Dongshaea marina: one gene and its partner. The protein of the gene in region 1 binds, or shares a complex with, the protein of each later gene. Links are inferred from orthologs where the notes say so. Each region holds a gene or a part of one and is shown on either strand. Other genes may lie near its edges.

Region 1 (7,935 bases):
GCAGCACCGATTCTGCTATCTTTGAGTTTGGAGATAGAGGATTGTGAATAGAGGGTTGCAGGCAAAAGACGCAGGATGAGATCTGGCAAGAATTCATCACATCAAGCCCTCAGCCAGTGACTCCTGGCAAGCAATAGGTTACATCACCTTGTGAGGAGCTAGTAGAAGTACTCCCCGATGAACTCAGGGGTTACGGGATCAAGAGCCCGGGAGGTCCACCTTCGTCGTGAATCTCCCACCGATAATCACTCTGGCGTTATCAACCAATCACGGGACAGCAGGATGCAACAACAGCAAACCATCGATTATGTGGAGTTTCCCTCGCGGGATCTCGAAACTACCAAGGCATTTTTTTCCAGCTGTTTTGGCTGGCAATTCCAGGACTTTGGCCCCGATTACTGCGCCTTCACAGATGGCAAGATGCAAGGGGGATTTTACCGCTCTAAGCTCAGTAGCTCATCCGAGACGGGAGCTGCCCTGGTGGTGCTCTATAGCGATGAGCTGGAGAAAACTCTGCAACAGGTAGAGCAGGGTGGTGGAACCATCTGTAAGGATATCTTCAGCTTCCCCGGCGGGCGGCGCTTTCACTTTCAGGAGCCAGGTGGCAATAATGAGCTGGCGGTATGGTCTGATAACTAATACCAATCCCAATAGTTAGGTGATCAGGATATAACTTGCACTGATTTGGATAATCTGTGAGTGATTTAGCCCGTTGTCAGCATGGGCGTAGTTGCTTAGCAACGTAGCGAGAGCAATGGACTGCGAACTGGAAGAGGCTACCAGGATGGTAGCCGCTGGCATCGAGCATACAAGGGTAAGTTGCTCCCAGAGCAACGCACGCGAAGCAGGGTGGAATTGCCTCTTAGCAATGGAACGAGAGGCAGGATGCCGAACTGGGAGGATGTCCATGGATGGGTATCGCTGAGCTGGAAAGGAGCCTCATGGAAGAGGCTCGGACTTGCTGCGTGGCTCAAATGACTCATGGATTATCAGTAAGCCGATCACATTTCTTTCATGAATGGTATAACAGACGTCTCTGGCTATTCCCAGCCTAAAGAGTCTGCCGCCTGAAGAGCAGACAGTAAAAAAGGAGCCTTTTGGCTCCTTTTTAATCAGTGATTGAGACAGTGATTACTTCTGCTCTTCACCCTGCTCTGGAGCCTGAGCCGGAGTAGCTTGCTGCTTTGCCTCTTTAATAGACAAGCGCACACGACCCTGACGATCAACTTCCAGAACCTTAACATCGACCTTGTCACCCACTTTCAGGTGATCGGCAACACTCTTAACCCGCTCTTCACAGATCTGAGAAATGTGAACCAGGCCATCTTTGCCAGGCAGTATGGTCACGAATGCACCAAAGTCAGCCAGGCGAGCAACGGTACCCTTATAGATACGGCCAGTCTCAACCTCGGCAGTCAGCGCTTCAATGCGAGCAATCGCATCTTTAGCCGCTGCACCATCAACGGCTGCAATGCGCACGGTACCATCATCATCCAGCTCGATGTTAGTGCCGGTCTCTTCGGTCAGGGCACGAATGGTTGCCCCACCCTTACCAATGACGTCACGGATCTTCTCAGGGTTGATTTTGATCGTGTGGATACGTGGAGCCAGATCAGAGATATCGTCACGTGGCTTCTCGATCGCCTGATCCATCACACCCAGGATGTGGATCCGCGCGCCCTTGGCCTGAGCCAGAGCCTTTTCCATGATCTCACGGGTGATCCCTTCGATCTTGATATCCATCTGCAGGGCGGTAACACCCTCATTGGTACCCGCAACCTTGAAGTCCATGTCACCCAGGTGATCTTCATCGCCCAGGATGTCAGACAGAACCACGTAGTCATCGCCCTCTTTGACCAACCCCATGGCGATACCGGCAACAGAGGACTTGATCGGAACACCTGCATCCATCAGCGCCAGCGAGGTACCACACACGGAAGCCATAGAGGAGGAACCGTTAGACTCGGTGATCTCTGAAACCACACGAACCACATACGGGAAATCTTCAGCCGATGGCATCACAGCCTGGATTCCACGCTTGGCCAGACGTCCATGACCGATCTCACGACGCTTCGGAGAGCCCATCATGCCGGTCTCACCCACACAGTATGGAGGGAAGTTATAGTGCAGCATGAAACGCTCATTGCGTGACTCAGTCAGACCATCGATCAGCTGAGCGTCACGCTCGGTACCCAGAGTACAGGTCACCAGCGCCTGAGTTTCACCACGGGTGAACAAAGATGAGCCATGGGTTCTTGGCAGCAGGCCTGTCGCCACGTGCAGGGCACGGACCATCTGAGTATCACGACCATCGATACGAGGCTCACCACGCACCACGCGACCGCGTACGATTGTTTTTTCAAGCTTACCCAGCAACTCACCCGCTTCTTTCTGATTCAGCTCTGGATCCTGCTCCAGCAGCTTCTCAAGGGTGCTCTGCTTCACTGCGGTTACAGCGTCACGACGCTCAGTCTTATCAGTGATGCGATAAGCATCAGAAAGACCCGCTTCTGCCAGCTCGGCAATCTGCCCCTTAAGAGCCTCATTGGTTGCCGGCGCTTTCCAATCCCAGACCGGTGTTGCAACTTCGGCAGCAAACTCATTGATTGCGGTGATCACAGCCTGCATCTGCTCGTGGCCATAAACCACGGCACCCAGCATCTCATCTTCACTGAGCTCTTGCGCTTCAGATTCAACCATCAGAACCGCATTTTCGGTACCCGCAACAACCAGATCCAGCTTGCTCTCTTTGAGCTCTGTAACGCTTGGGTTCAGCAGGTAGCCACCATCTTTATAACCGACGCGCGCCGCACCGATAGGACCATTAAACGGAATACCTGAGATCGCCAGCGCAGCAGAGGTCCCGATCATTGCAACCATATCGGGTGCAATTTCAGGGTTTACCGACATGACGGTCGCCACAACCTGTACTTCGTTCTTAAATCCATCAGGGAACAGCGGACGAATAGGACGATCGATCAAGCGAGCCGTCAGCGTCTCACCTTCAGACGGGCGACCTTCACGCTTGAAAAATCCACCTGGGATACGACCCGCAGCATAGGTTTTCTCTTGATAGTTAACGGTCAGAGGGAAAAAGTCACGCCCCTCATCTGCTTCTTTTTTACCGACAACAGTAACAAATACCGCAGTATCGCCAATGCTCGCCATAACAGCCCCGGATGCCTGACGGGCCATGACTCCGGTTTCCAGAGTGACAGTATGACGACCATACTGAAAAGTTTTAACGATAGGATTCACTTTTCGCTTCCTTTAACTTTTAATCGCTTAATTTCGCGGCACAGTATACTTGATTCAGGACCAAAGGTAACTAACAGAAACCACTTGGATTGCATATATAGCTGTCAACGGAATAGCAATACCCAAATGGTGACTAGGAAAAGCTCCGAAGATTGGCTAATTTTGAGAATATCAATCCATCATCCAGGCCCGGTATGTATTCACGCCTTAAAACCCTTTTTCTTTCTCATCAGCAGTTTGCCCATGCTCTGCGCATCACCTTGGCCCTGGCATTCACCCTGATCTTTTATCAAATCACCGCCCTGCCCCACTCCATGTGGGGACCTATTACTGTGGCCGTAGTGATGATGCAGCCCCATGCGGGCGCAATCATCCACAAGGGGTTTCAACGCATCGGCGGCACCCTGCTAGGTGCCTTGCTCGGTCTGGTCACCCTGCTGTTTCCTCAGCACCTTCCGGCTCTGGTACCACTTTGGATCCTGCTCGGTTGTTTTTTCCTGAGCTTTCAGGCCAAAGGAAAGTACACCTATGTGTTCTTTCTGGCCGGGATCACCCTGCTCATCGTGGCCTACCAGGACAACAGCCAGCAGGAGCTCTCGGTAGCTCTGTGGCGAGTGTGTAATATCCTGATCGGAACCCTGATCGCGATCAGCTTCTCCAGCCTGTTTCCTATCCGGGCCCTCACTAGCTGGCAACGGCTCTTTACAGAAAATCTTCACGATCTCAGGTTGCTCTACCAGGCCCATGCCTCTGCACACACACCACACCCGGATGCCCTGCTGCACCTCAGGCAGCAGGTGATGGATCGTCACCTGCAGATGATTAACTTACTCGCAAATGTACAAAAAGAGCAGCATGCCAATGCCGAACTCTATCGCGGTATCCTTGCGACTCAGCGCTCACTCATCAGCCTGATGGAGCAGCTGATTGAGACCCACTGGAGCTCAGATGCCGGACGGCGCCAGCTCCTGGAGCAGGCCGAGCTGGCCGATTATCAGCAACAAATCGCCCAGGTCTTTGACCTGCTGGCAGACAATGCCCGCCACAAGATTGTTGTTCCTGAGATAGCTCCCCTCAGGATGATGGCCGGACAACTGGCTAAGGGCCAGGAGCAGCTCACCCTTGGCCCCTTTGGCTACCTTTGGCTCACCCGTCAGCTGATCCAACGGCTGCAGGAGCTCACCGAACAGCTAAAGAAGCTCAAATCATAGAGATAGCACCAAGTCGCACCCTGTCGGGATAAAAGATTCGCTTACAAAGAAAAAAATCCGGATAACTTATTTGTATGCGAATCAGGCTACTCGCTGCTGGCTCACTAGCTACTGGCGGATTTTAAGCTCCGAATGCAGAATATATTGCGAACCATTCCCATTAAACTGCTGTTTTGGGGGTTCAAAAACCCTATGGGCGCATCTTAATTTGACTTCCACCCCGGCAATTCATTAGGATCCTAACGTGTTTTTTACTAGGGTATCCGCATCGTATGCGAGAACAATCAAAAATTGGACGTCTGATCAGGGTCTCATTCGGCAATGCTTTAGAGTGGTATGATTTCTGCCTTTTCGGAGCCTTTGCCGCCACTATCGGTAGTGTTTTCTTTCATAGCCATGATCCTCTGAGCAACCTGATGATGGCCTTCGGTACCTTTGCCGCAGGTTTTGTTGCTCGCCCCGCCGGTGGATTTCTATTTGGTTACCTTGGCGATCGTATCGGTCGTCACTATGCGATGAACCTCGCTATCTTACTGATGGGGCTCTCCTCTATCAGTGTCGCGTTTCTGCCGGGCTATCAGACCCTGGGTATCGCCGCCCCTATCTTGCTTGTTTGCATCCGCCTGCTGCAGGGCCTATCAACCGGTGGCCAGTTTGGAAACCTCTTAGTGATCGCCAATGAGGACAAGCAGCTTAAGCACAATGGTCTTTATGCAGGGATCACCAACTCAGTTGCATTCTTTGGGATCTTTCTCTCTTCCGGCGTGAGCTTCCTGGTGCTCAACCTGACTCCGGATAGCTGGGCCGGCTTTGCCTGGCGGATCCCCTTCCTGCTGGGCGGAGTGCTACTCAGTGCTCACATGTGGCTATCCCGGAACTGCCATGATGAGCTGCCGGAGCAACCTAAAAAACAAACCGAAGCTAAGCAAACATCGACCTACTCAATCCTATGGCAGAAGCATAAAGTCGCCTTCCTGGTGGTCGTTTTGCTAAGCGCTGTTGCCGGCTCTTTGGAATATATCAGTTTCACCTATCTCATCACCTACAGTACTCAGGAAGCAGCCCAGGTACTGACCATGAGTGATGCCCTGTTGATCAATACCATAGTGTTGATCGCTGCCTGTGTGCTGTTGCCTGCGTTCGGCTACCTCTCAGATATCTTTGGTCGCCGCGATCTTCTGACTGCCGGCCTGCTGGTGTTTGCTGGCATGATCTATCCGGCCTATCACCTGATCTCCCAGGGCGGTTTTGAAAACACCCTGGCAGGTACCTCTCTTTATGCGCTGGGAACCTGCTGGATCTTTGGTGTGGCTCTGCCTATTTTCTCTGAAGTCTTCCCTCGCGAAGTGCGGGCCAGCGGTTGCTGTGCCGGCTTCGGATTGGGAATGTGTCTGTGTGGTTTCAGTCCTCTGATCGCAACTAAGCTGATCAGCCTCTCTCCAAGCTATTTCAACTACATGATGCTCGCCCTGATGTTACTGGGGCTCATCGGTGTCTTCACTATCACCCTGATCAGGCGCCCGCTACCGGGCCCACTCAAGACCAGTGTGATCCAGCGACTCGCTCTTAATCTCAACTAGTTTCAAGTTGCGGCCTTCTGGCCGACTGAATGACACAGGATCCAGGCTCTGCCTGGATCCTGTGTTTTAAACATGATGCGTTGTTTATGCGCATATTCAATGATGTATGAGGGATTTTGCCATGACCTTTGGCATCCCCATGCCAGCGGGCAACTATAATTTGGCTATTGTATCTTAGCCAAAAGATAGCCTTGATCCATCTGCTCCCTGGAACATACAGAACATGGGACCTACAACCGAAATGAAGATGAGAGGATACCTGCGGGAGTCGCTGCTATGAAAAAAACAGAAACATCAACCCCTGGGTTTTTTATACCGCGACCCTTTTGCTCATGCTAATCGTCGGCTTTGCCGTATTAGATCCCGCTCAAACCGAACAGATTTTTAAGAAAGCTCAGGCGCTGATCGTAGCCCATCTAAGTTGGTACTACGTGCTGATCGTGGCGATCATCGTCTTCAGCGTGGTGGTTGTCAGCTTCTCTAAATATGGGGATATCAAGCTAGGTCCGGACCATGCCGAACCCGATTACAGCTATCTCTCCTGGTTTGCCATGCTGTTCTCGGCCGGGATGGGGATTGGCCTGATGTTTTTTGGTGTCGCAGAGCCTGTGATGCACTTCCTTTCACCACCGGTCGGCAATCCGGATACGGTCGCCGCGGCCCGTGAAGCCATGACCCTGACCTTCTTTCACTGGGGACTACATGCCTGGTCAATCTATGCGATCGTCGCCCTGATCCTGGCCTACTTCAGCTTCCGGCATAATCTGCCCCTGACCCTGCGCTCGGCCCTGTTTCCCATCATAGGTGAAAAGATCTATGGCCCTGGGGCCATGCGGTTGATATCTTTGCCATTATCGGCACCGTATGTGGTGTGGCAACTACATTGGGCTTTGGGGTACTACAAATTAACTCTGGTCTTCATCACCTGTTTGGGGTCCCGGTGGATACCAAGGTACAGATCCTGCTGATCATAGTGACCACTGTGCTTGCCACCATCTCGGTCGTAGCCGGGCTGGATAAGGGGGTCAAACTGCTGTCCCAGATCAATATAGGTCTGGCATTCGTACTGCTACTGCTGGTCCTGGTGCTGGGCCCCACAGTGCTACTGATGCAGAGCTTTGTGCAGAATATCGGCAACTACCTCTCTGAACTGGTGGGTAAAACCTTTAACCTCTATGCCTATGCCCCCACCGACTGGCTCGGAGGCTGGACCATCTTCTACTGGGGATGGTGGCTGGCCTGGTCGCCTTTTGTCGGCCTGTTTATCGCCCGGATCTCAAGGGGCCGCACCATCCGCGAGTTTGTCACCGGAGCCCTGCTGGTTCCGGCTGGTTTCACCATGCTGTGGATGACTGTATTTGGTAACTCAGCAATCAATATGATCTTCCATCAGGGGCTCGGCTCACTGGCCAAGATCGTCAGTCAGGATCAATCCCTGGCCCTGTTTGCCTTTTTAGAGCAGTTCCCCTTCTCCTCGGTGCTCTCTTTCGTCGCCATCATTATGGTGCTGGTGTTCTTTGTGACCTCGGCGGACTCAGGAGCCATGGTGCTCAATATGCTGGCATCCTACGGCCGTGATGACACCCCAATCTGGCAGCGGGTCTACTAGTCTTCTCTGGTGGGCTTCGTCGCCATCGCGCTGCTGATTGCTGGCGGCCTTAGCGCCCTGCAAACTGCGACCATCGCCAGTGCCCTGCCCTTCTCTCTGATCCTGATGGCCGCCATCTACGGCCTTTTCAAGGCACTGAGAATTGATAGTGCCAAGCGCGACAGTCAGCTGTTGGCGGTCACGGCTCCGACCCCAATTCAGGCTCGGGTTCCCTGGCAGCAGAGGCTGCAAAATCTGCTGGTTTTCCCAACCCGTAAAGAGGTGCGGATCTTTATTA
Region 2 (3,684 bases), 920 kb from region 1 along the record:
ACAACTGACTGATGCTGCAATCCTGGCATCGGATTGGGCAGCCTCCGGATTGAATGCGTCTGCCAGTTTTTTTTTCTTGAGTCATCTGCTTCGACAGCCTTTTGATTTATATCAATATCTTATCACTATTCTTTTGAATTTGTGTAGCACTCCTCCAATCGGAGGAGTGCTTGCAAGTTCATGATCTAAACCGGCTTAGTTTAGGCTTGGTTTTGTGGGCTGACGGGCTGGCTGGAAGCATACTCCCGGGCCAGGCTTGAGCCTGCGGCTCGACCGACATTATCGATGGCTGGGCGTAGCTCCTCGGCATATTCAGTGATATTCCATGGTGCTTCGCGAACCGGAAGCGACTCACAAGGAACATGAGTTGCAACCGCGTTAACCATCAGTGAGCGCACTATGATCCCGGACTGGGTCACAGTATCCTGGAGTGGCTGTGCATCAGCTTTCTGCTCTGGTGCTTTCCGGGCAGGCTCTGAGCTCTCCGGAGCTGGCTGCTGACTCTCTGGCTGCTGAGCCTGAGCTACTTCAGCTGGTTCTGGTTGTTGCACCGGCGCAGCTTCAGTGATGACTGGAGTCTGCTCAACCTGCTCAACCTGCTCAACCTGCTCAACCTGCTCAACCTGCTCAGTTTTAACCTGAGCTGTTTGGGAAGCCTGTGGTGCAGATTCTTGTGCAGGCACGGCTTGCTCAGCTGGCAGCTGCTCAGTGTTCACACTCTGTGCTACGATTTCCTGAACCTCTGGCTTAGACTGCTCCTGGGTAGCAAATGGTTGCTGCTCTTCAGTAGCTGGTTTCTCCTGTGCTACCTCTGAATCCTCCACTTTTTGGCGGCGTGCTTCTTCATTGATCCGCTTGCGACGCTGAGCATGGGATACCTGATGGCGCGGCGTGCGACGGCTACGACGAGGCTCTGCATCCTGGCCATTTTCTGCCTGTGTGTTGGCAGCGACCTGGGCAGGCTTACTCTGCTGTTGAGCCTGCTGCGTTTCAACGGCTTCCTTGTTGATTTCTGTCGCTTTAGAAGAGGTCTCCTGGGCAGGCTTAGCGCTGCGTGGTGACTGGTTCGTCTCCTGTTGTGCCCGGTTCTCCCGAGTTTCGTTGTTGCGTGGCTGGCGTGCTTGACGCTGTGGTCTGCTGCTCTTCTCCTGTACCTGAGCTTCAGACTCAAGGGCTGGCGTTGACTGGGCCGCAACCTCGGTTTCTACCGCTTGCTCAATCCGCACCTTCTTGCGAAGGTTCCGGCGTTGTCTGCGTTCAGCAACCTGTTGCTGCTTTTCCTGTTGCTTCTCTTGCTGTTTTTGAGCCGGAGTCGCTGCTGTATCCTGAGTCCGCTCTGCGTCACGGTTTGTATTGCGTGCCGGGCGGCGGTTTTTCGCCTGAGTTTGAGGACGCTCACGATTGGTACGTTGTGGTTTGTCCTGGGTTTTTTCCTGGGATTGACCTTGCTGGCGATTGGCTGCACGATCCCGGCCGGGCTTGCTTTCGGAGCGGCGATCGCGCCGACGATTGCTGTTGCGGTTTGTGCTTTCGGAGCGGCGAGACTGGTTACTGCTGCTGTGGTTAGCCGCAGGCTTCTCTTCAGCCGCAGGTGCAGGAGCTGCTTCTGCCTTGAACAGGCTGGCAATCGCCGAACCAATACGGGCCAGCAGCCCTGGTTGAGCCTGCTTTACAGGTTGAGCTGATGGTGCTGGTTTGGCTGCCGGAGCACTCATCCCCTGTAGAACCGGTTGCTCACTCTTGAGAGCCTGAGCCTGTTTCGGCGTGTACTGCTTGAGCTCAACTTCACTCTTCATGGCATAGCTGGAGCTTTCGAGCTCTTCGCCATTGCGAACTCGGGTCAGCTCGAAGTGAGGTGTATCAAAATGCTCGTGAGGGATGATGTAGATATCAACCTTGTAGCGCTTCTCCAGCTTACTGATGGCCTGACGTTTTTCGTTGAGCAGGTAGGCGGCAACGTTTACCGGAACCTGAGCATTGACCTGCTGGGTATTATCCTTGATGGACTCCTCTTCGATGAGGCGCAGGATAGACAGAGCCAAAGACTCGTTATCACGAATACGGCCACGACCCTGACAGCGAGGGCAGAGGTGAGTGGAGGTTTCCCCCAGAGAGGGGCGCAGACGCTGGCGGGACATCTCCATCAGGCCGAAACGGGAGATCCGACCCAGCTGGATGCGAGCTCGATCCTGGCGAACCGCCTCGCGCAGGCGATTTTCAACTTCACGCTGGTGACGGACCGGGGTCATATCGATAAAGTCGATAACGATCAGGCCACCCAGATCTCGCAGACGCAGCTGACGAGCGATCTCCTCGGCGGCTTCCAGGTTGGTTTGGAATGCGGTTTCTTCGATATCGCCGCCCTTGGTGGCACGGGCGGAGTTAATATCGATAGAGGTCAGAGCTTCGGTTGGATCGATGACGATACTACCACCGGATGGCAGTTGTACCTCTCGCTGAAAGGCTGACTCGATCTGGCTCTCGATCTGGAAGTGACTAAACAGTGGGATCTCACCATTGTAGCGCTTGACCTTCTGCAGAGCGTCCGGGCGAACCAGCTCGATGTGCTTGGTCGCACGATCAAACACCTTCTGGTTGTCGACCAGGATCTCTCCGATATCGCGGCGCAGGTAATCCCGAATCGCGCGAACGATGACGTTGCTCTCCTGATGGATCAGAAACGGTGCAGGCTGGCTCTCCGAAGCTTGCTTAATCGCATTCCAGTGGTTCAGCAGGATGTTGAGATCCCAGGCGAGTTCATCGGAGGATTTGCCCACACCTGCGGTACGGACAATCAGCCCCATCCCTTCGGGAAGCTTGAGCTGACTCAGAGCTTTTTTAAGCTCTGTGCGCTCTTCACCTTCGATGCGTCGGGAGATTCCACCGGCTCTGGGATTGTTTGGCATCAGCACCAGGTAACTACCCGCAAGACTGATAAAGGTAGTCAGGGCCGCGCCTTTGGTGCCGCGCTCCTCTTTATCAATCTGGATAATCACTTCCTGGTTTTCTTTGATCACATCCTTGATGTTGATGCGACCACGGGGAGTAAAGTTTTCTGGAAAGTAGCTGCGGGCAATCTCTTTTAGAGGCAGGAAACCGTGGCGTTCGGCGCCATAGTCGACAAAAGCGGCTTCCAGGCTGGGCTCAATACGGGTGATTTTCCCCTTATAGATGTTCGCTTTTTTCTGCTCGTGTCCCGGGCTTTCAATATCCAGGTCGTATAATTTTTGCCCATCAACCAGGGCGACTCGCAACTCCTCTTCCTGAGTTGCATTGATTAGCATTCTTTTCATCGATAACTCGTGTTGTTATGTAACGATTGTGTCAATAATCACGGTGTTATTGAATGCAGGCCCCGGGTTTAATCAGCGGAGCCTCACGGCTGCTTTGGGGTGGGGCGCTGTTGTTGTATGCATTCACGACACCTGACTTTTATGGTGTTTCATTTGGAGAATAGTTCTCCGAGCGAGAATTAACCTGCTTTTTTTATGGGCTCCCGGTCTGTTTTTACCGGTTTCGTTTCTTTTTTGAGCCATTTGGATTCGTTATTCTGCAACAGGCTGGAAAATCTCAGAAAATCCGGCGCATTATCCCATTAGTTGGCCGAATTTCGCAAGCCGCTATTTTTCCAGACACCAACTATAACTCATGCTAGAATTTCACGCCATGAATGAAGTAAATCAA

The links. The genes of interacting proteins can lie anywhere in the genome.
Region 2: the proteins of pnp (region 1) and rne are in contact, whole or in part, in a cryo-EM structure (PDB 9QH0), measured with the Escherichia coli proteins. The link is inferred for Dongshaea marina from one-to-one orthologs.

The regions. Positions count from the first base shown.
Region 1 is NZ_CP028897.1:1,422,362-1,430,296, reverse strand. Bases 696-3,632 are described here. They hold pnp (polyribonucleotide nucleotidyltransferase), read right to left. Parts: upstream 3,259-3,632; coding sequence 1,132-3,258; downstream 696-1,131. Other genes in these bases: DB847_RS07015 (FUSC family protein), read left to right, coding at 3,411-3,632. Also shown: DB847_RS07025 (VOC family protein), read left to right, coding at 283-639; more of DB847_RS07015, read left to right, coding at 3,633-4,469; DB847_RS07010 (MFS transporter), read left to right, coding at 4,742-6,049. UniProt on the Escherichia coli protein: Involved in mRNA degradation. Catalyzes the phosphorolysis of single-stranded polyribonucleotides processively in the 3'- to 5'-direction. Also involved, along with RNase II, in tRNA processing.
Region 2 is NZ_CP028897.1:2,344,688-2,348,371, forward strand. It holds rne (ribonuclease E), read right to left. Parts: upstream 3,294-3,684; coding sequence 201-3,293; downstream 1-200. Other genes in the region: DB847_RS11235 (FNR family transcription factor), read right to left, coding at 1-85; rluC (23S rRNA pseudouridine(955/2504/2580) synthase RluC), read left to right, coding at 3,667-3,684. UniProt on the Escherichia coli protein: Endoribonuclease that plays a central role in RNA processing and decay. Required for the maturation of 5S and 16S rRNAs and the majority of tRNAs. Also involved in the degradation of most mRNAs.